3 regions of the Hahella chejuensis KCTC 2396 genome follow, and region 3 is predicted to be linked to each of the others. Evidence: predicted binding sites of a transcription regulator. Region 3 holds the regulator's gene; each other region holds the start of a gene.

Region 1 (7,714 bases), 1.1 Mb from region 3:
TCCGGCAATTCGTCGAGAAATAACACACTATTGTGCGCCAATGATATTTCTCCCGGTTTGGGATTGGAGCCGCCACCAACCAAAGCGACCGCAGAAGCGGTATGGTGCGGGGCCCGAAAGCGTCGCTGCCGCCACTGCGTCATATCCAGACTGACTCCCGCCACGGAATTGACCGCCGCCGTTTCCAGCGCTTCCATTTCCGTCAACTCGGGCAAGATGCCCACCAAACGCAACGCCAGCATGGTCTTACCCGTTCCCGGTGGGCCGAACATCAGCATGTTGTGATTGCCCGCAGCGGCGATCTCCAGCGCTCGCTTGGCTTGAAACTGCCCCTTGATGTCAGCCATATCGGGCGCTTTACGCCCGGAGGCGGCGCACTTCTGTTGGCGTATCGGCGTCATGCGCTCATGTCCCAGCAGAAAGGCCACTAACTGCCCCAAAGTGGCCGGCGCAAATACGTCCAGCGCAGACACCAGGCTGGCCTCCTGGGAATTTTGCGGCGGCAGTATAATTTTGGCGCCAGACTGGGCGCAGCGAAGCGCGGCGGGCAACATTCCCGTTACCGGCCGCAATTCTCCAGAGAGCGCCAGTTCGCCATAGAACTCATATCCTGCAATCGCCTCATCAGGCAATTGCCCTGAAGCCGCCAGCACGCCGACGGCGATAGCGAGATCATAACGACCTCCCTCTTTAGGAAGATCTGCGGGGGCGAGATTGATCGTGATGCGGCGGGCGGGAAATTCAAAGCCGCTGTTGAGTAATGCGCTCCTGACCCGATCTTTGCTTTCTTTGACTGCGGCTTCAGGAAGTCCAACGATAGACAGGGCCGGCAAGCCGTTCGACAGATGGGCTTCGACTTTTACCAGCGGGGCTTCCACGCCAAGTTTGGCGCGCGTGTTGACGATTGCGAGTGACATACTCCCTCCTTGGATAAATTCAGCCTCGTTCCTGAGGCGCTAATGTGTGTAGATATTAAAGCGAGACCGGCGATTTGATTCTCATCGCCGGTTAATAAAAAGTCCGTTAGGCTTGATCGCCTTGCTCACTCTTGGCTTGCAAAGCCGCCTCCAGTTCAACCACGCGTTTTTCCAGGCTGTCCAGTTTCTCGCGGGTGCGGCGCAACACTTCCAATTGAACATCGAACTCTTCCCGGGTCACCAGATCCAGTTTAGAGATGATGCTGGATAAAGCCGCCTTGGCTTGCTGCTGCACATCTTCATGCGCCGATTTAGCGACATCCGGCAGAAACTGCCCGAAATGCTGGTTAAACGCGTTAAGTAAATCTACTGGTGATACCGACATGGAAAGTCCTCCGTTTTTCGGAGCGGCGATTGTACCACGGCGATCCTGGTTTGTTTATGCAATCCTCACCGTTTCCCGCCATTGGCTATAGAACCGAAGTGAAAGTGACAACAAATCCTGTTTATAACGTTGCCTGCCTTCTTTTTTGCACAAAATTTGTGCATTTTTATAAATGCGCACCAGCCACGGGCGCCAATTAACCTCAAACAGGGGCGTGCTGCGCTATAATTGTGCCCTGGTTTTTCCACAAGGTAAGAAATATTCATCTAGTTAACTGTTTTAAATAAATTTTTTATCATTGGCACAGCAGATGCTACATCACGCACAAATTCCGCACATATTTTTGTGCGTGGTTGAGCTTGCTGATTGTGCGATTTCTATAACAGGCGGGTAGATACAAAGGAGAAAAAAATGAAACTGGTAACTGCCATTATCAAGCCATTCAAGCTGGATGATGTGCGTGAAGCACTCTCCGAGATTGGCGTTCAGGGCGTGACCGTAACCGAAGTAAAAGGGTTCGGTCGTCAAAAGGGCCACACCGAGCTGTACCGTGGCGCAGAGTATGTCGTCGACTTTCTCCCCAAGGTGAAAATCGAAGTCGCTATCGGCGATGACTTGCTCGATCAAGTCGTAGAAGCCATCACCAAAGCCGCAAACACCGGCAAGATCGGCGACGGCAAAATTTTTGTGGTGGATCTGCAACAAGCCATCCGCATAAGGACCGGGGAGACTGGTACAGACGCGATTTAATCAAAACTAACAACAACTGGTAACTGACAAGCGTAGTGCGGAGGGCTTTTCATGGAAAACAATGTTTTTCACTTACAATATGCATTAGATACCTTCTATTTCCTTGTGATGGGCGCATTGGTCATGTGGATGGCCGCCGGTTTCGCCATGTTGGAATCCGGCTTGGTTCGCGCCAAGAACACCACTGAAATTCTTACCAAAAACGTCGCGCTCTACGCCATTGCCTGCATCATGTACCTGATCTGCGGCTATGAAATCATGTATGGCAGCGGCGGATATTTCCTGACCGGCATCATGCCCGGCGAGACCTATGTCGACGATACCTTGAATGCTTTCGCTGAACGCGATGGTGGGTTCTCAGGCACCGCCATCTACTCTGGCGCATCCGACTTTTTCTTCCAGGTTGTGTTTGTCGCAACCGCCATGTCTATCGTATCCGGCGCTGTCGCAGAGCGCATGAAACTATGGGCGTTCCTGGCTTTCGCTGTAGTGATGACAGCATTCATCTATCCGATGGAAGGCTCCTGGACTTGGGGAACTCAACCAGTATTCGGACTATATAGTCTTGATGAAATGGGCTTCAAAGACTTCGCGGGCTCCGGCATCGTCCACTTGGCTGGCGCTGCGGCGGCTCTGGCTGGCGTATTGCTGCTTGGCCCACGTAAAGGCAAATACGGCCCTAACGGACAAGTTAACGCTATCCCGGGCGCCAACCTGCCTTTAGCGACACTGGGCACTTTCATTCTGTGGATGGGTTGGTTCGGTTTCAACGGCGGCTCAGTATTGAAACTGGGCGATATCGGCAACGCCAACTCCGTGGCAATTGTTTTCCTGAACACTAACGCCGCAGCGGCCACCGGCGCGATAGCCGCTCTGATCACCGCTCGCCTGTTGTTTGGCAAAGCAGATCTGACCATGCTTCTGAATGGCGCACTGGCCGGTCTGGTGGCAATCACCGCCAATCCTGACGCGCCGTCCCCCGTGGCCTCCTCTCTGATTGGCATAGTGGCTGGCGTGCTGGTCGTATTCTCCATCGTGACCCTGGATAAACTGAAAATCGACGACCCTGTTGGCGCAATCTCCGTACACGGCGCTTGTGGTCTGCTGGGTCTGCTGGTAGTGCCTTTCACTACTGACGTCAGCTTCCTGGCTCAGTTGGCTGGCGCGTTTACCATCTTCGGGTGGGTGTTCACAACCAGCCTGGTGGTGTGGGGTCTGATCAAAGTGATCATGGGCATCCGCGTCAGCGAAGAAGAAGAGTATGAAGGCGTGGATCTGGCGGAATGCGGGATGGAAGCCTATCCTGAGTTCACCCGCGACTGATCTCCAAAACGACCTCCAAGAGGGCTGCCATTCGGCGGCCCTTTTTCGTGTGGGCAGATGCCGGTGGTATTAGAAGTCTGCGCCCCCGGCCATAACGACGGGGCGTACATATTTTCCCCTAGTTACGCTGCCAGATAGCGTGATTAAAATGCGCGCAATTCTATAGGGTTAATAAGATGTTAGCATCCATCATCGGCACACTGGCGGCGTTGTTCACCACTTTGGCGTTCTTGCCCCAGGTCAGACAAACGTTGAAAACGAAAAACACGTCCGGCATCTCTCTGGGCATGTACAGCATTTTTACGTTGGGCGTATTTCTGTGGCTGCTTTATGGAATCATGATGGTGGCGTGGCCAATCATTATCGCCAATACCCTGACATTGGCCTTGGCGTCCACAGTGCTTGCGCTGAAGCTGAAACATGGCTAACCGCCGTGCGTCTATCTACGGAAGAATTTCGATAGGCGTGCCATCCGGCACCAAAGACCAGATCTCATCCATCGCCTGATTGTTAACGGCGATACATCCATCCGTCCAATCAAACTCGTAAAGCCAGATGCTGTCGCGGTCATGATTAAAGCCATTGGGCCAACCATGGATCATGATCATTCCGCCAGGCTCACGTCCTTGACTCTTTGCATACTCAATGTCCTGGTCATTGGGGTAAGAAACGTGGATGGATTTATGAAAGGCGCTGTTTGGATTACGCCAGTCAAGAGAATAAGTGCCTTCAGGAGTGCGCTCGTCGCCCTCAAACTGCTTATGGCCAAGCGGCTTGTCGCCCAAGGCAATCGGATACACCCGAAACGGCTTCCCTTCTTTCAATAGAATCAAAAGTCTGGACGCCTTCTTAACCTGCACTTTATCCACCAGGGGAGCCATGTATGCGGACTCAGACAACGCCAACGATGTCTGCGCCTGCTCCGCTCCGGCGCTGCACGCAAAAAGAACACCCGTCAGAAATAAAAAACCTTTCCGCATGAGACCCTTTAGAAATCGAATGGATGACGCTTACTTAAAAGCATAGCAAACATAGAAATACTACACAGATTCGAACTGTGACCAACGCCTTCTATTTGTATCTCAGCCATGCATATGATGCGTTTTTTACAACACAATCAAAAAGATGCCAACTGTGTTTGATGAAAATACCAGAAAACAGGCACAAAAAAGCCCGCGCCGAGCGCAGGCTTTTTATGTTTTCGCAGTATCTGGAATCAGCCTTTGTATTTGCTGAAAGCCAGACAGGCGTTAGTTCCACCGAAACCGAAGCTGTTGCTCAGAACGGTATTCAGTTCCGCATCTGTAGGTTCTGTGACAATCGGGAAGCCCGCCGCTCTCTCATCCAGCGCTTCAATGTGACGTGAAGGCGCAATGAAACCGCCTTCCATCATCAATAAGCAATAAATGGCTTCGTGAACGCCGGCGACGCCCAAAGAATGGCCGGACAGCGATTTAGTGGAGCTGATGCGCGGCAGATTGTCGCCAAAGGCTTCTTTCACTGCTTTCAGCTCAATGATATCGCCGACTGGCGTACTGGTGCCGTGAGTGTTGACGTAGTCAACTGGCGTGTTTACGGTAGACAGCGCCTGATGGATACAGCGCACAGCGCCTTCTCCAGATGGAGCCACCATGTCATCGCCGTCGGAAGTGGCGCCGTAGCCCACCAACTCAGCGTAGATCGGCGCGCCGCGACGCAGCGCGTGCTCCAGCTCTTCTACGACGACCACAGCTCCGCCGCCAGCGATGACAAAACCATCACGGGTGGAGCAGTATGGACGTGAAGCGCGGGAAGGATCGTCGTTGTACTTGCTGGACAAGGCACCCATAGCGTCGAACAGAACCGCCAGGCTCCAATGCTCTTCTTCGCCACCGCCAGCGAATACAACGTCTTGTTTACCCAACTGAATTTGTTCCCAAGCATGACCGATACAATGAGCGGCGGTCGCGCAAGCGGAAGTGATGGAGTAGTTGACGCCGCGAATTTTGAATGCGGTGGACAAACAGGCGTTTACAGAGCTGTTCATGGTGCGGGGTACGCGATAAGGCCCCACGCGCTTGACGCCTTTCTCACGCAGAATATCGACGGACTCGACGACGTTGCTGGTGGAGGCTCCGCCAGACCCCATCACGATGCCGGTGCGAGTGCTGCTCAACAGCTCGTCGTCTATTTTAGCGTCCGTGATGGCCTGATTCATGGCGATATAGGCGTACGCAGCCGCGTCGCCCATGAAGCGCAGATGTTTGCGGTCGATGTGTTCAGCGAAATCGATCTGGACGCTACCACTGACCTGGCTTCTTAAGCCCGCTTCTTTATAGCTTTCGTTAAACCGAATGCCTGAGCGGCCAGCTTTCAGTGACTCGGCCACCTCCTCTTTGGAGTTGCCCAAGCAGGATACGATTCCCATTCCGGTTATGACGGCGCGTTTCATTCAGAAACCTCTTACATTTGCAAAGGATAACTTATTTGATTTCCGCGCCGCTCATAGCGGCCGGGTCAAACAAGCCCACTCGTAAATCCTTGGCAGTATAAATGGCTTTACCGTCGACATACACGGTTCCATCAGCCAAGGCCATAATTAACTTACGAGCGATTACTCTTTTGATATCGAGAACATACTCGACTGATTTTGCGGACGGCAGCACCTGGCCGGTAAATTTAACCTCGCCGACCCCCAGCGCCCGGCCCAGTCCCTTGTGACCTTTCCACGCAAGGAAAAAGCCTACCAGCTGCCACATGGCGTCCAATCCGAGACAACCCGGCATGACCGGATCGCCCACGAAATGACACTTAAAAAACCACAGATCCGGATTGATATCCAACTGCGCACGCACGATCCCGTGACCGTATGCTCCGCCTTCTGCGGAGATTTGAGACACCCGGTCGACCATCAACATCTGATCTACGGGAAGTTTCGCAGCGCCCTCGCCAAATAACCGTCCCTGTCCGCAGGCTTGAAGTTCTTCTTTCGTATATGAAGCTTTCACTCCATGGTTTTCTGCTATTGCGTGCACGCAGTTAACTCCGATTTCTATTCACGTCCAATAGCCTGCCAACCATATACCGGCTGTATTGCCGTTTCTTGACAGGAGTTATGGTTTGCATGTTAGTGCGCCCGAAAAAAGTACGTCTATTGGACAAAGGTAGGTTCGCACCCTGTTCGGAAGGCCGGATTCCCTTATGGCATCTGGCCTTAAGCATTAAAATACAGATGTATAGAAATAAACGTTCGGACTAATCTAAGTCAAGTTCATTCTTCATAAATTCAGGCAGGGCCAGGGCTGCTTTATGCACTTCCGCATTGTAGTAGCGGGTGACGAAAGGACGCTCCGCCGCATCTTCTTCTCGGAAAAACTCCAGCTTCTTACCCTTGCCCGCCATGGTGCAGCTCCACCAGCCGGTAGGATATACAGGCTGTGGGAACGGCAGCGTTCTGACGCCGTCAAAACCAGCCTGACGCATATCGTCATGCACTTTCTTGATGATGCTGGAAGTGTGCAGCAAAGGGGATTCCGTCTGCTGCACGATCATGCCGCCTTCGCGCAGCGCCATGAAACAGTTGCGGTAGAAGTCGACGGCGAACAGACCTTCAGCAGGTCCAACCGGGTCGGTGGAGTCAACAATAATCAGGTCGATGGATTCCAATGGCGCGTCAGCGATCCATTTGATGCCATCGCCGAAGAAGAAGTTGGCGCGCGGGTCATTGTTGGCGGTGCACAGGTCAGGGAAATACTTCTCTGCAACGCGAGTGACGCGCTCATCGATTTCCACCTGCCAGGCTTCCTCTACGCCAGGGTGTTTGAGCACTTCTTTCAATGTGCCGCAATCGCCGCCGCCAACAATCACGACTTTCTTCGGCGCGTGATGAGTAAACAGCGCGGGGTGGGTCATCATTTCGTGGTAGAGGAAATTGTCACGGTCAGTCAACATGACGCAACCGTCCAACACCATCAGATTACCGAAGGTTTCCGTCTCAAAGATTTCAATCTTTTGATACTGGCTCTGCTCTTCGTGCAGTTTACTTTTTACTTTGAGGGAAAACCCGGTGCCCTGGTCCTGAAAGATTTCGGTAAACCACCCGGGGATCTGCTCGCTCATTATGTTCTCCCAATGATTCGGTTAATTATTTGTCGGCGCGATGCGCCTGCGGCTAAAGCAGCATATTGTAGGCGCAAGGCGTGAAGATCACAGCATTATTTTAGGAGTCGCCTGCACTGCTCCGCTCCCATAAAACACAGAAAGATATAAAGCCCATAACTTATTAACGCTAGGGATTCCGCTTGCTTTAAAATGGCGCCCCTTGACGATAACCTTAACATTTTATCCGGGGGCATATTGC
Region 2 (7,714 bases), 1.5 Mb from region 3:
GCGTCACTGTAAAAAGCCAGCTCACGATCAAGAATGGCAAGTTCAATGAGACTGTAGGAGATAGCGGACCGCCCAAAATAATCGCGGTAGGTAATGATGACGTAACAAACAGCTCGTTAGTTTTTGATAACGTCAGCTTTGGCGATAACTTTGTGAACCAAGGCTCCTTACAGTATGAGATTGGAAAGGACGGGGCCGGTGCGCTCAGGTTTGAAAATGGTTCATCCGCATGGGGGCAGTCAGCAACGATTGGCAAGAGTGGCGAGCTTTCTCTTTCAGGGGGGTCTACATTGTCGTTGACGAATGAGCTTTATGGTTACGGGGGCCGCATCGCCATAAAAGAAGGCTCCAGAGTGACTGCTACGGGCGCTTCGGTTGCGAATACGAACGTGCTTGTAGATGGCGAAGGTTCATTGTTTGAAATGGGTCCCAATGGCGCACTTGGTACTGCAAAATTCCAAAACGGCGGCAAGGGCCAGGGATGGGGCGTCAGTCTGGGTGACGTGACTATTGATGGCGCTGGGAGTTCATTCACCTCAGAAGGGGAGAGCGAAGTCCGCAAACTGGAGATCAGAAATCACGGAGAATTAATCGCTGACAACCTGAGCTTATCCCGTGAAAGCCAGATCTCATTAGGTGAAGGTAAAATCTCCACTTCCTCTCTCGACATGAACGGAGGCGCGCTAAGCGGTTCTGGTGAAATTAAGGGTAACCTGAATAACACCCGCGGCGGGGTCGTTTCGACGGGCGAGTTTGGCGGCTCTATTCGAGTGGAAGGCGATTATACTCAAGATGAGTCAAGCAAGCTGGAAATTACTTTGGGAGATTGGAGTACGCTTGGCGGTTACGAGCTGAATATAGATGGCGTGGCGAACCTGGACGGGGTACTCCAAATCAATCTGTGGGATGAATTTAAACCCAGACTGCATGACTTCTTCACTCTGATCAACGCTGACAAAATAAACGGGATGTTTAGCGATTTTGTGCTTCCCGACTTGGGGTTTGGCATGCATTGGGATTGGGGATATCGCCGCTCCTACGCTGGCGTGAACTCATTTGGCTTAAGAATCGTATCCAGCGCATCCAGTAAGCCTGTTCCCGAACCATACGTATTCGTATTGATGGCGTTAAGCCTGGCTGGAATGGCTGGCGTCAGACTTCTTCGCAAATAGCTCTTAAGCGGCTCCTTCCTGAACTGAAAATTGTCCCCTGGCCGGCCATGGCAGGGGGCGTTGTCCCCTTCGAATAGTTCATTATTTGAATACCTCTGAGTGATCCTTGCGTTTATTCACTACCCGCGAATAGTCAATTCCAACGGGCGATTGAATTGCTATATCCAAGTCATAACGGTCAGTTGAGCGGCTCACTGCTTTGCTAACAATGAGACCTAATTCTTTGGGGATAAGATGTTTCTGCGGCATGTTTTTTTTGAGTAGTTTTCTTGTAACTTATTGATTTTATTGAGTCAGATATTTTTACATAAAATCAATGAGTTAACTAATGTTAATAATATAACCTAATGATTTTAAAAGTTAATTAAATACTTGGTCCTCTCCTTGCCCATAGACACCCGTTATATAAATAAACTGTGGCACAAGGGGTGTAATAGTGAAGACTACTCAAGGTCTGCGTATTTTTTCTTCATTAGTATTTGTTACCTGCGCTTCTCTATCCCAGGCGGCGGTAATTAATTGGAACAATATTGGCGGCGGAAACTATAGCGATGACGCTAATTGGTCTGGTGGGGCCGCGCCAGGAAAAACTGACGAAGCGTTGTTTGATTCAGGCGCTGCAAGCTCCTATACCACCACATTTTCAGAAGACGCCGACGCCCAAAACGTCTCTGTTAATGACGATGACGTCACTATGGAGCTTAATGGCCACAATCTGGAAACCGCCTCTGGAATCTCTGTTGGCGGGACAGAGGGCGGTCGTCTGACCCTGCGGGGAGGCAAGTATAATCAGAAAGCTGATTATAGTGGCGATTTGATCAAAGTGCTTGTCGGCAGCGAAGCAGGCTCCAAAGGCGACCTGGTGCTTGATGGCGTTGAATTTGGTAGTCCTGAAATTTACGGCAGGATGCAATATTACATAGGCCAGTCCCACTCTGGTTTTGGTGGCGGAGAGGGGACGCTGGAGCTTAAGAATGGCTCCCAGGCTCGGGGCCAAACTGCCTTTATCGGAGATAAAGGTAAAGTATTAATCTCCGGCGGCTCCGGGTTAAACCTGGCGAATGAGTTGATTATGGAGAGCGGTGGATATCTGAAAATATCTGAAGGCACCGGTGTTAGCTCATCTGGCGCAAGTCTTGCCGGAAAAGTTCTGGTAGACGGAGAACACTCCAGTCTTAATGTCGGCGAATATGGCTACATGGATGGGGACATAACTTATCAGAACGGAGCAACCGGCAGTGGAGGAAATATAGCTGTAGGTAACCGCATGACCATCGACGGCGCAGGTTCTGACTTCTCAGCCATGGGGAATGTAGATGTCAGTGGCAGGCTTACTGTCAGCCACGGCGCGAGTTTGAGCTCAGATTACGCAATTTCTGCGCTTCCGGGCGGTGTGTTGTCCTTGCATGACGGAAAAGTAAGCGCAGGAGCTGTGTTAACAGAAGGCGGTAAGATTGAAGGCTCCGGTGAAGTAAAGGGCAACGTCAGCAATACTAACCGTGGCACGGTGGCGACGGGAGAGAATGGCGATGCGTTAACTATTACTGGCGACTATTCGCAAGACAGCTCAAGCACCCTGGCGTTGACTCTGGGTGGTTGGGATGCGATTGGCGACTATGAGCTGAATATTTCTGGCGACGCTAATCTGGACGGCATTCTAAAGATCGATCTTTGGGACACCTTCAAGCCTGAGCTGAATGACGTATTCACGCTGATCAAAGCGGAAAACATCAATGGTATGTTCAGTGACTTCGTATTACCGAGTTTGGCTTCTGGTTTAGCCTGGGACTGGGGTAGCGTGATGGTTGCAGGCTTGGAGACTTTCAGTCTGAAAGTTGTGAAAAACGTGCCTGAGCCCTACACCATTGTATTGATGACTATTGGCCTGGCTGGATTCGCTGGCGCGAGACGTTTTCGTAAAGCGGCGTAAGCCCAGTTCTGTTTATTGATATGTTTTGCCCGTACTTTGCTGGAACGTAAAGTACGGGATTTACCTCCCTACTTGTCTGTGACCATTCTTTGCACCTCCCGCCCGCTAACTTCAATCGATATTTACCGTCGTTTCTGACCCTACAATTCAAAACTTTAATGTTTCATGGCTCAGCGTGAAGCGCCTCGGATTGTTTCTAATGCGACAAGCAAGACTCAGACAGTGTGGGGCGCTGTGCATATGAGCAAAATACAAGTTTTCTGAACAAGAAAGAATTCTTGTAAGTTATTGATTTATATAGTCAAAATATTTTACACGAAACGTGACGAACTTTATGGAAATTATTTTAACTATATGAATTTTAAATAAAAAAACAATTATGGCTCATACCTTGCTAAAAAGGTTGCGCCTAAAAACGAACTATTACACAAGGGGTGTAACAATGAAGACTACTCAAGGTCTAGGAATTTTAACTTCATTAGTATTTGTAAGCTGTGCTTCTGTCTCCCAGGCAGCGGTGATTGACTGGAACAATGTAAGCGGCGGTGATTTTAACAATGGAGCAAACTGGGCGGGAGGCTCGGCGCCGGGCGCTGCAGATACAGCATCATTCAATACGGATGTTGCCGGTTCGTATACTGCATCCCTATCGCAGGACACTGATGTCGATAATGTGTCAGTAAAAAATGACCACGTCGTGATCGATTTGAATGGCCAGAATTTGGAAACGCTGACAGGAATATCTGTCAGCGGCGACAAAGGCGCTACGTTAACGCTGAGGAATGGCTCCTTTAATCAGAACGGTGATGAATACGGAGACCTGGTGGAAATCTTGGTGGATAGCGCCTCAGCCTCCGAAAGCCGACTTGTTTTGGATGGCGTTGATTTCGGCGGGAGAGGAATGGGCTCAAGGATGCAGCTTTACGTGGGTTATCCCCCTGCATCGGGTGGGACCAGAGAAGGGGTTTTAGAGCTGAAGAATAAGTCAGGCGTCACCGGGCAGTCTGCTTATATCGGGGGCAAATTGATCCTTTCGGAAGGCTCTAGTATGGGCCTGGCTGGCGAGTTGGACCTTGATGGCGTTCTGGAGATTACAGGCGGCGCTGGGCTAGGATCTTCCGGCGCCTATATATCCGGAAAAACGCTGGTGGATGGAAGAGGCTCAGATCTCAGTGTAGGCGAGTTCGGAGATTTTAGTGGAGAGACCACCTTTCAAAATGGCGCCACGGGTTCGGGCGGCCGTATCTCTACGGGAGGGCGTTTTACTGTAGATGGCGCTGGAACTGAAATTAGGGCTATAGGTTCTATGGATTTGGGCGGTAATGTTGTCGTCAGTAATGGCGGGAGCCTTGTGGCCAGTGATCTGATTACGGTTACTGGCGTTATGAATTTAGACAACGCTCAAATTGAAGCCTCGTCTTTAATGACTGAATTCGCTGGCCGTATTCAGGGCGCTGGAGATATTACCGGTAATGTTAAGAACACGGATAAAGGAACCGTCGCGACGGGAGCAAACGGTTCTTCTTTGAATATTGATGGAAACTATACGCAGGGGCATAGCGGCACTTTGGAGCTGACCTTGGGCGACTGGGATGCGATTGGCGACTACAAGCTAAATATCAACGGTGACGCTGATCTGGACGGCATTCTGAAGATTGATCTTTGGGATACGTTTAAACCCCAGCTGAATGACGTGTTCACGCTGATCAAAGCAGACAACATCAATGGTATGTTCAGCGACTTTGTGTTGCCGAAACTGTCTCCTGGCTTAGGTTGGGATTGGGGAAGCGACATGGTGGCGGGCTTGGAAACGTTTAGCCTGAAGGTCGTCAAAGGCGTGCCAGAGCCTTACACCATCGTGCTGATGACTATTGGCCTGGCTGGATTCGCTGGCGCGAGACGTTTTCGTAAAGCGGCGTAATCCCAGTCCTGTTTATTGAGATATTCCGCCCGTACTTTGTGATATCGCAAAGTACGGGACTTACCTTCCTACTCCTGACAGTCTGTGACCATTTACTGCACACCTCGCCCGTTAACTCCTGTCGATATTAATCGTCGTTTCTGACCCTACAATTCATAACCTCAACGTTTCATGGTCTCAGTGTGAGCGCTGTACATGGATGCAAAATACAAGTTTTCTGAACAAGGAAGAATTCTTGTAAGTTATTGATTTATATAGTCAAAATATTTTACATGAAACGTGACGAATTTTACGGAAACCATTTTAAGTGCATGAATTTAATATAAAAAATAATTCTGGCTCGTACTTTGCTGAAACGGCTCCGCCTAAAAACGAACTATTACACAAGGGGTGTAACAATGAAGACTACTCAAGGTCTAGGAATTTTAACTTCATTAGTATTTGTAAGCTGTGCTTCCGTCTCCCAGGCGGCGGTGATTGACTGGAGCAATGTAAGCGGCGGTGACTTTAACAATGGAGCAAACTGGGCGGGAGGCTCGGCGCCAGGCGCTGCAGATACAGCATCATTCAATACGGATGTTGCCGGTTCGTATAGCGCATCCTTATCGCAGGACGCCAGTGTCAATGATGTGTCAGTAATAAATGACGACGTCGTGATCAATTTGAGTGGACATAACCTGGATACAGCTAGAGGTATAACGGTAGGCGGAGCTAAAGCCGGGAAGCTCGTAATGCGGGATGGCGCTTTTAATAAAGAGCAAGGTTATGAAGGTGAGCGTGTCTCTATCTCAGTTGGTAGCCAGGCTGATACTTACGGAACGCTTGTATTCGACAATGTTAACTTCGGCCGCAACGGTACCCATAGAGTGCAATATCAGATCGGCCACTTTATGGGTACCGTTGGGAAGGGCGCTTTGCAGATCAGGAATGATTCGAGAGTTTCGGGCCAGGATGCCTTTATTGGAGCGGGCAGTGAAATGTCGGTCACTGGAGGATCGAGTTTTTCTGCGATGAATGACTTCACACTAGAGAATAGCGCTTCACTTGACATTTCTGAGGGGGGGAGCGTTGGTGTTTCCTTTGGCGATATCAGTGGTGACGCTCTGGTGAGTGGCGAAGGTTCTAGTTTATTCTTTTCTGAAATCGGTCATATAAGTGGCGCTTTGACCTATCAAGATGGAGCTACAGGAGATGGCAGTAACACCAGTGTCGTCGGTAAGTTGATTATTGATGGAGTGGGTTCTGAGTATGAAAACACCACATATTTGATGTCCATAAGCGGAAACGCGACTGTCACCAATGGAGGCCTTCTTAAATCCGCAGATGCTATCTCAGCAATACCAGGAGGCGTATTGCTGTTGGATGAAGGTAAGGTCGCCGCGCAAAGAGTGATGACGGAAGGCGGTAAAATACAAGGGAATGGCGACATAACCGGTGATGTCCAAAATACATATGAAGGGACTATCGCGACGGGAGCAAACGGTTCTTCTTTGAATATTGATGGAAACTATACGCAGGAGCATGGCAGCACGCTGGAGCTTACCTTGGGCGACTGGGATGCGATTGGCGACTACAAGCTGAATATCAACGGTGACGCTGATCTGGACGGCATTCTGAAGATTGATCTTTGGGATACGTTTAAACCCCAGCTGAATGACGTGTTCACCCTGATCAAAGCAGACAACATCAATGGTATGTTCAGCGACTTTGTGTTGCCGAAACTGTCTCCTGGCTTGGGCTGGGACTGGGGAAGCGACATGGTGGCGGGCTTGGAAACGTTTAGCCTGAAGGTCGTCAAAGGCGTGCCAGAGCCTTATACCATCGTGCTGATGACTATCGGTTTGGCGGGATTCGCTGGCGCGAGACGTTTCCGTAAAGCGGCGTAAGCCCAGTCCTGTTTATTGAGATATTCCGCCCGTACTTTGTTAAATTGCAAAGTGCGGGCTTTTACGTTCCCTTCTTTTAATCTGCCTTAATCTATACGTATCTGAACTTTATTTGTTTATTTATAAAACAAATTCTCACCTAGTTGTCTTTTCTTGTATATGGTAAGTCTTCTTTATAAAAATGAGATTTGCTGTCACATATATATTGATAGTACAAGTATTCTTAATAGTTAAGTATGCTTGTAAGATGTTGATTTATATAGTCAAAATATTTTACATATTTGTCTTGTTGAATATTTTATAAGTTATATATTGTTGATTTTAAATATAAAAATATTCTGGTCCGCACCTTGCTAACGAGTCTGCGCCATATAAATGAACTAATACACAAGGGGTGTAACAGTGAAGACGACTCAAGGTCTGGGAATTTTAACTTCATTCGTGTTTGTAAGCTGCGCGTCTGTTGCACAGGCAACAGTCATTGACTGGAACAATACAAGCGGCGGTGATTTTAATAATGACGCAAATTGGGTGGGAGGGACGGCTCCCGGCGCATCGGACTCAGCTTCGTTCAATACGGGTGCAGACAGCGCTTATACCGCGTCACTGTCTGAGGACGTAAATGTTCAGGGCGTTTCAGTGAAGAGCGACGAGGTTGTTATTGACCTCGATGGTCATAACCTGGAAATGCAAGATGGTATTTCTGTAAACAGCCATTCAGGCGGACATTTAACACTGAGGAATGGTGAACTCAATCGGTATAGAGACGACACGGACGAAGAAATAAAAATACTGATAGGAAGTG
Region 3 (7,714 bases):
GATAACGTCAACCACGTCATCGATGGTGATGCGGCCAACCAGCTTGCCTTTATCGTTGACGACGGGAGCGGAAACCAAGTCGTGGCGCTCGAACAGGGTGGCGACTTCTTTATCTGAAACCGTCGCAGGAATCGGCTCTACATCCGTGCGCATGATCTCCCGCACAGTGGAACTAAGACTGGACACCAATAGCGTGGTGACAGGGAGTACGCCGATAAAATCGTCTTTTCGATTCACCACCAGCAAGCTGTCGGTCATGTTGGGCAGACTTTTGTGGCTGCGCAGATAGCGAAGCACAACATCGACGGTAATGTCCGGACGCACGGTGATCATGTCCGTGTTCATCAGACCGCCGGCGGAATCCTCTGGATAGGCCAGTACTTCTTCCAGGCGCTGACGATCCTGGGCGTCCATGGTCTCCAGAACTTCCTGGATGACGGCTTCCGGCAACTGCTGTAGCAAGTCGGCGAGGTCGTCGACTTCGAAGTCTTCGGCGATCTCAATGACGTCCTGCGCATTCATTTCGCTCAGGAAGTCGGAGCGGATTTCATCGCTCAAATACTGGAGGACTTCGCCATCCAGTTCGTCATCGACTAACTGCCAGAGTAACTTCCGTTCATTGGGCGGGGATGATTCCAGCAAGTGGGCGATATCGCTGGGAGATAGGCCGCCGTTCAGGATGCGCGCGACCTGCTGCAAAGACCCGCTTTCCAGCGCTTCCGCAATGGAGCGCATACGGACCTTGGCAGTGCTTTTTTCGGTCGCTTGAGACATAGACTTACATCCGCGTTTAGGGCGGCCCGCAACGGGCAGCGAGGAAATTGCCGGATAAAATACAGAGACAGGCTCTGCGCCGTTGTGGCGCCAGTATAAGCGAGCCCACTATAAAGTGTAAGTTAAGACGAAAAATAGTCTAAGGAAAATCAGGGAATTGTCTTACTTTATTCAAGCGGTTTGTATTGTTTCAAGTGTTTGGAAGAGGTGGGGCGATGTGCCCCAAAAGCAGTAGGGACTATTCGCCCTCTCCGAAATAATCCTCGATCAGAGCCTTGATGGCGTGAAAAGCTTCCTCTTCGTCTGGGCCTTCTATTTTCAATGTGAGAAGCGTTCCCTTGCTGGCGGCGAGCATCATGACCGCCATTATGCTTTTTCCGTCAACTTCCTGGCCTTCTTTGGCTACTCTGATCTTGCTTGCGAATCGGCCGCTGGTGGACACGAATTTGGCCGCCGCTCGGGCGTGCAGGCCAAGCTTATTAATAATAGTGACTTGTTCCTGGATCATGGGGCGCGATGAGTATAAAAGATTGAAGTTTCCTGAATGTTGGATTCAGGCCGGTTTAATTGTTAAGCCGCAGTGGCTTTTTATTATTAGAACCTTATTGCGCCAGCTCTTTGTGGCGCACTTGGACATTATCATACTTTTTCTTGAAATGCTCTCCCAGGCGCTCGCAGATATAGACAGAGCGGTGTTGCCCGCCAGTACAGCCGATGCTGATGGTCATATAGGTGCGGTTGCTGTTCTGGAAGTGCGGAATCCAGGTCTCAAGAAAACTGATGATATGTTGCAGCATCTGTTCCGGTTCCGGATGCTGCTTCAGGAATTCAATGATTTCCTGATCGGTGCCTTTGTAGCCGCGCAGCGCGGTATCCCAGTAAGGATTGGGGAGGCAGCGCACGTCAAACACCATGTCGGAATCTGACGGTACCCCATGCTTGAAGCCGAACGACTGAAAGAGTAGGGCCAGCTCTTGGGTTTTATGTCCGATAACCCTGATCTTAACCTGATCTCGTAACTGGTAGATGGAAAGATCGCTGGTGTCTATATAGAGGTTCGCCAATGTGGCGATCGGCTCCAATAGCTGCTTCTCTTTGGCGATGGCTTCTTTCAGCGATGTGCTTTTGCTGCTCAGCGGGTGCTTGCGACGCGTTGCATGAAAACGTTTGATCAAGGTGGCGTCGTTAGCGTCAAGATAGATGATTTCCACATCAATATTATGCGCTTGCAGAGCGGCGTAAATAGACGGGAAATCAGATAAATCCCTATAAAGATTACGCGCGTCTATGCTGACGGCGAGTTGCTGGTTTTGGGTTTTTCCCTGGTCCAGCACCTCTTGGGTGAGAGGCGAGAGGAGACCGATAGGCAGGTTATCGATGCAGTAATAGCCCATATCCTCCAGGACATGGAGCGCCGTACTTTTTCCAGAGCCTGAACGACCGCTTACGATAATCAGCTTCATGTCTTCCTCTTTCCATCGAAGCTGGACTATTTCTCCAGCACCCTCCTGAACAGGGTTTCGTCGTTGTCACAGTCGCGTAGATGTTCGCAGAAGCGACGGTCATTGAACTTCTGGGCCAATTGGCTCAGCAGGTCTAAATGTTCGCTGGTAGCCTCCTGAGGCACAATCAGAACGAACAGAAGGTCGACGGGTTCGTTGTCTATGGCGTCAAAAGGGATTTTGTCCTTGAGCGTAATCAGAGCCCCTATAATGCGATCGCAGTTTTCCAGACGGCAATGGGGGATCGCAATACCCTGGCCGATACCGGTGCTGCCGAGTCTCTCACGGCATACCAGGTTGGTAAAAATGGCGTTCTCGTCCAAAAACGGAAAATGTTGCGCAATCAGATTGGCGATATATTCGAGAACGCGTTTCTTACTCGAGCCCGACACCCCACAGCGTGTGAGGGCGGGCGAGATAATAGACTCAATAGTTAGTGTGGTTTGGGCCATGTTCTGTTATCTGGCGGATGCGCCGTGCATCCGATCAACGTGCTTCTCTTTGTGTTTGAGGATCTGGCGGTCTAATTTGTCCACCAGCGCGTCAATGGACGCGTACATATCTTCGTGTTCAGCATTGGCATGCAGGTCAGCGCCGCTAATGTGCATGGTTGCTTCCGCAATCTGACGCTGTTTTTGAATGGAGAGCGTAACTTGGACATTACTGATACTGTCGAAGTGTCGTTCAAGTTTGTCGAACTTGTTGTTAACGTAGTCTTTCAGTGCTTCAGTTAACTCGACTTGATGTCCGGTGATGTTCATTTGCATACTTTGCTCCTAATGCCAATATACGGTGCATTATGAATTTTGCACTTCCATGAAAAATACTAGCACATCCATTTTGTGACTATTTGATTTAAGTCTTATGCCTGTATTCCTCCTTTTAAATTAATCGCTTACGTTCATTGGAAGGCGGAATGGAAAGCGCCTCCCGATACTTTGCGATCGTGCGACGGGCGACATTGATGCCCTGGTCGCCGAGCAGCGCAGCAATCTTGCTGTCGCTCAAAGGTTTCTTCGGTGATTCCGCCGCGACTAACTTCTTGATAATAGCTCTAATAGCGGTCGAAGAACACTCGCCACCCGTGTCTGTGCTGACATGGCTGGAGAAAAAGTACTTCAGCTCAAATACGCCGCGAGGAGTGTGCATATATTTCTGGGTGGTCACCCGGGAAATGGTTGATTCATGCATTTCCACTGCTTCCGCAATATCGTGCAGCACCAGCGGCTTCATCGCCTCTTCGCCGTACTCAAGGAATCCTTGCTGATGTTCGACGATTTGTGACGCAACTTTCAACAGAGTTTCATTACGGCTTTGCAAGCTTTTGATAAACCAGCGCGCTTCCTGTAACTGATCGCGTAAGTAAGTGTTGTCGGAGCTATTGTCCGCACGTCTCACCAAGCCCGCATAGCCTGGATTGATGCGGATCTTAGGGGCGATTTCCGGGTTCAGCTCCACCAGCCAGCGGCCATTGTTTTTTTTGACGATAACATCAGGAACCACATATTCGGTATTACTTTCCTGAATGCCTTCTCCCGGTCTTGGGTTCAGGCTTTGAATCAGCTTGAGCACTTCCCGCAGGTCGTCTTCCTTCAGGCGACTGCGGCGCATCAACTGGGCATAGTCGCGATTGCCAAGCAAGTTGATGTAATGGCTGACCACGAGTTTGGCCTGTCCTAACCAGGGCGTATCTTTGGGTAGCTGATTCAGCTGGCTCAGCAGGCAGTCCTGCAGGTTACAAGTAGCGACCCCGGCAGGATCAAACTGCTGAACGCGCTTTAACACTGCGCGTACTTCGTCCAACTCAATTTCTTCTTCGCCCTCAGTCTGCAGCCCACTGTGAATTTCATCGGGAGTGAGGGAAAGATAGCCGTCGGGATTGACCGCATCGATTATCGCAACGGCGATCATGCGGTCAATGTCGGACATGGGGGTAAGATTGAGTTGCCAGAGAAGGTGATCTTGCAGGGTTTCGCCTTTGCTGTTGCGGGACTCGAAATCGTATTCGTCATCCTCGCCGCCGCTGTAGCTGCTTGACCCGCTTTGAAAGACATCGTCCCAGGCGGTGTCGACGGGCAAGTCGTTCGGTATGGAGTCGGACCAGTTATCCTCCTCGGCGAACCCGCCTTCGTCCATGCCGGACTCTTGAGCTCGCTCTTTGCTGGAGTTATTGGCGAGCATGTCGCTGATCGTATCGTTCTGAACGTGGTTGGGGGACTCTTCCTCTTCAGACACTTCCAGCATGGGATTGGACTCAAGCGCTTGTTGAATCTCTTGCTGTAAATCCAGTGTTGAAAGCTGCAAAAGTTTTATTGCTTGTTGCAGTTGCGGGGTCATAGTGAGCTGTTGACCCAGCTTTAACTGCAATGAAGTTTTCATAACCATCTGATGCTTACCACCGATTCAGGCACAGATCTTGTGAGTTTGTCATAGTTATTGAGCGCTTTAATCCTAAGCTCTTGAGCCTTGGGGTCCATCTTGAATGGAAGCCGCCGGTTAAACTAAAGTTTGAACTGGTCACCCAGATAGACCTCTCTAACCTTTGGGTTGGCAAGGATATCACTAGGGGCGCCGCTTGCGATAATAAATCCTTCACTGACAATATAGGCGCGTTCACAAATATCCAAGGTCTCGCGCACATTATGGTCTGTAATTAAGACGCCGATGCCGCGCTTTTTAAGATGTTCGATAATCTGCTTGATGTCGTTGACGGAAATAGGGTCCACCCCGGCAAAAGGCTCGTCCAGTAGTACAAACTTTGGCTCCGTGGCGAGCGCGCGAGCGATTTCCACGCGGCGGCGTTCACCCCCGGAGAGGCTCATGCCAAGGCTTTTACGAATGTGGGTTATGTGAAATTCATGGAGCAACTCCTCCATTTTTTGCTTGCGTTCCTTGCGGTTCAGATCCGCCCTGGTCTCAAGAATGGCGTAAATGTTGTCTTCCACAGACAGCTTTCTAAATACGGACGCTTCCTGAGGTAGATAGCCAATGCCCTTGCGCGCTCTCCCGTGCATGGGCAGGCTGGTGATTTCGGCATCGTCAATAAATACGCTGCCTTTGTCGCTGGGGATCAGTCCCACCACCATGTAGAAGCAGGTGGTTTTGCCTGCGCCGTTAGGTCCGAGGAGGCCAACGATTTCGCCGCTGCGAATTTCAACGGAGACATCTTTTACTACAGGCCGTTTTTTGTAAGCCTTGGCCAGGTTTCTGGCGGCGAGAGTGCTCATTGTTTATTAGATTTGGGCGGATGATAGATGATTTCAACCTGCTCGGTTTGATTGCCCGATGAGGCTCCCTTCGCTGTGACTAAGCGTTTGTCTGTGAAATAAATAATTTCTTCGCCTTCTACTGAACTATTGTCCTGGAGAATGCGCGCATGGTTACGCATAACGACTTTACTCTGGCTGCGATCATAGTCCATGCTTTCTGCGTAAGCGTGGGTTTCAGTTTGTTTTTCTGCGTCAAATTGCACCAAGTGAGCGGGCTTACCCGTAGCTTGGAAGCGGCTGATGCCCTTGTCGTCAGTGTATAAAACAACTTTGTCCGCTTCGATGCTGGATTTGCCCTGGGTAATGACGACATTGCCGATATAGGTGTCGATGCCCTTTTGACCATCTCTTTCCCAGCGCCCGGCTTTAATACGCACTGGTTCGTCGCTCCCGTTAAGAAGGTCTAAAGCGTGGCTTAATGGAGTGAAAACCAGGGCCACCAACAGCGCCGCTGTGAATAGTTTACTTGGGTTGTGCATAAACGCCGGTTACCTGAGAAAGTAATACAATAAGCTTTTTATCAATGTCCGCCTCCATTCCGACAGCGGTTAACTGATTGATATTTGAAGTTATCTTAACGGGTTGATCGGTGCTGATAAAGCGTGACTTGTTGTTATAGTCGAGTGCTTGCGTTTGCATGAGGATCGGCGCCCCGTCGTCGGAAGCGCCATTTACTTCCACGTCTCCGCGCAGCTTCAGGGTGTCCTGCTTAATGAGCAGTTCGCCTTCCAAAGACTCTACATGCCAACTTTTCTCTCCTTGCTGGAAGATTTCCAGGTTGGGGCGCGTCAATACGCCGGTGTCCGTATCGGGATAGTGTTTCGCCAATTGGCTTTGTAAGCGACTGGTGAGTACGCCTTCTTTGTTGTAAGTCGTATAAACCGCGTTAATGACAAAGGCGTCAGGTTCGTCTTTCAGGAGTTGCTCTTCCTCGAAGAACGGTACGTTTGCTTCGTCTTGATAGGCGGCCAGATAAATAACCAGAATTGCCGCCAAAGCCGCGTATAGCCACTTGCTATATTGTCTGAGCAGTTCTGTCATGAAGTTATAGATAGGCTTCCAGAGAGGTGTGGAGCAATCCTTTGGCCGCCAGAATCATGTCGCACACCTCTCTGACTGCGCCTTTGCCGCCCTGGGCGGAAGTGCAATAAGCGGCGTGTTGACGGACAAACCAGTGGCCATTGGGGACGGTGGCGCCAAATCCGCAGCTGCGAATAGCGGCAAGGTCGGGTAAATCGTCGCCGATATAGGCGCACTCATCAAGCTCTAAACCAAGCTTGCCACGAATCTCATTAAGTCCGACAAGCTTGTCCTCGCGGCCTTGCAGTAACTCTAATATGCCCAGATCGCCAGCTCTTTTGGCGACCATGGCGGACTTGCGGCCGGTGATGATCGCCACAGTTACTCCAGCTTTTTGCAGTAGCTTGACGCCGAGTCCGTCGAGTATGGAGAAAGGCTTGAGTTGTTCGCCGGATTCGCCGAAGTAAAGAGTCCCATCCGTCAGGACGCCGTCTACATCCAGCGCCAGGAGCTTAATGGGCTTTAAAGCTTGAATCTGTTGTTCAGTCAGAGACGGCGACATTAAATAACTCCTGCACGCAGCATGTCCTGGGTATTGAATGCTCCAATGACTTTCTTGTCGGCGTCGACGACAGGCAGAGCGTTGATTTTTTTCTCCTGCATTAAGCCAAGCGCCTCCGCGGCGAGCATGTCTTTGGTAACGGACTTGCAGTGGGTCGTCATGACAACATCGATGGCGCAGCTTCGAATATCGATGTTTTTGTCTAGAGTGCGGCGTAAATCGCCATCAGTAAACACGCCAAGAAGTTTGTCGTCTTCGTCGACGATACACGTCATGCCAAGGCCTTTCTGTGACATTTGTAAGAGCGACTCACTCAAGGATGCGCCACTTCTGACGACAGGGACTGCATCTCCAGAGTGCATTATGTCGGATATTTTCAGCAATAGCCTGCGACCCAGAGCGCCGCCGGGATGAGAGAATGCGAAGTCTTCCGCTGTAAAACCGCGCGCTTCCAGTAGCGCAATTGCCAGCGCGTCTCCCAACACCAGGCAAACTGTGGTGCTGGATGTAGGGGCGAGCCCAAGCGGGCATGCCTCTGTGGCGACGCTCGCGTCAATATTGGCTTCTGCAATCTGGGAAAGAGTAGA

The links. Region 3 encodes sigma-54, which starts transcription at its own class of promoters, with help from an activator protein. Its sites were predicted from a motif close to TGGCACNNNNNTTGCTNT; they were not measured.
Region 1: glnK (P-II family nitrogen regulator) is a predicted target of sigma-54. The motif match lies at 1,602-1,619, and genes of this name have one in related genera.
Region 2: HCH_RS31090 (PEP-CTERM sorting domain-containing protein) is a predicted target of sigma-54. The motif match lies at 5,360-5,377, and genes of this name have one in related genera.

Annotation. Positions count from the first base shown of each region.
Region 1 covers NC_007645.1:6,536,302-6,544,015, forward strand. Annotated here, with positions in the region: partial or broken gene HCH_RS28880 (YifB family Mg chelatase-like AAA ATPase) at 1-917, opposite strand, end outside; gene HCH_RS28885 (accessory factor UbiK family protein) at 1,024-1,302, opposite strand; gene glnK (P-II family nitrogen regulator) at 1,714-2,052, shown strand; gene HCH_RS28895 (ammonium transporter) at 2,104-3,375, shown strand; gene HCH_RS28900 (SemiSWEET transporter) at 3,552-3,803, shown strand; gene HCH_RS28905 (L,D-transpeptidase family protein) at 3,819-4,355, opposite strand; gene fabB (beta-ketoacyl-ACP synthase I) at 4,592-5,806, opposite strand; gene fabA (bifunctional 3-hydroxydecanoyl-ACP dehydratase/trans-2-decenoyl-ACP isomerase) at 5,838-6,389, opposite strand; gene speE (polyamine aminopropyltransferase) at 6,610-7,473, opposite strand.
Region 2 covers NC_007645.1:6,999,306-7,007,019, reverse strand. Annotated here, with positions in the region: gene HCH_RS31105 (PEP-CTERM domain protein) at 1-1,172, shown strand, start outside; gene HCH_RS31100 (PEP-CTERM sorting domain-containing protein) at 1,609-3,102, shown strand; gene HCH_RS31095 (PEP-CTERM sorting domain-containing protein) at 3,545-5,023, shown strand; gene HCH_RS31090 (PEP-CTERM sorting domain-containing protein) at 5,422-6,909, shown strand; gene HCH_RS31085 (PEP-CTERM sorting domain-containing protein) at 7,312-7,714, shown strand, end outside.
Region 3 covers NC_007645.1:5,456,370-5,464,083, reverse strand. Annotated here, with positions in the region: gene mgtE (magnesium transporter) at 1-774, opposite strand, end outside; gene HCH_RS23915 (HPr family phosphocarrier protein) at 1,013-1,282, opposite strand; gene rapZ (RNase adapter RapZ) at 1,377-2,237, opposite strand; gene ptsN (PTS IIA-like nitrogen regulatory protein PtsN) at 2,264-2,728, opposite strand; gene hpf (ribosome hibernation-promoting factor, HPF/YfiA family) at 2,735-3,043, opposite strand; gene HCH_RS23895 (RNA polymerase factor sigma-54) at 3,159-4,655, opposite strand; gene lptB (LPS export ABC transporter ATP-binding protein) at 4,778-5,503, opposite strand; gene lptA (lipopolysaccharide transport periplasmic protein LptA) at 5,500-6,024, opposite strand; gene lptC (LPS export ABC transporter periplasmic protein LptC) at 6,008-6,586, opposite strand; gene HCH_RS23875 (KdsC family phosphatase) at 6,591-7,127, opposite strand; gene HCH_RS23870 (KpsF/GutQ family sugar-phosphate isomerase) at 7,127-7,714, opposite strand, start outside.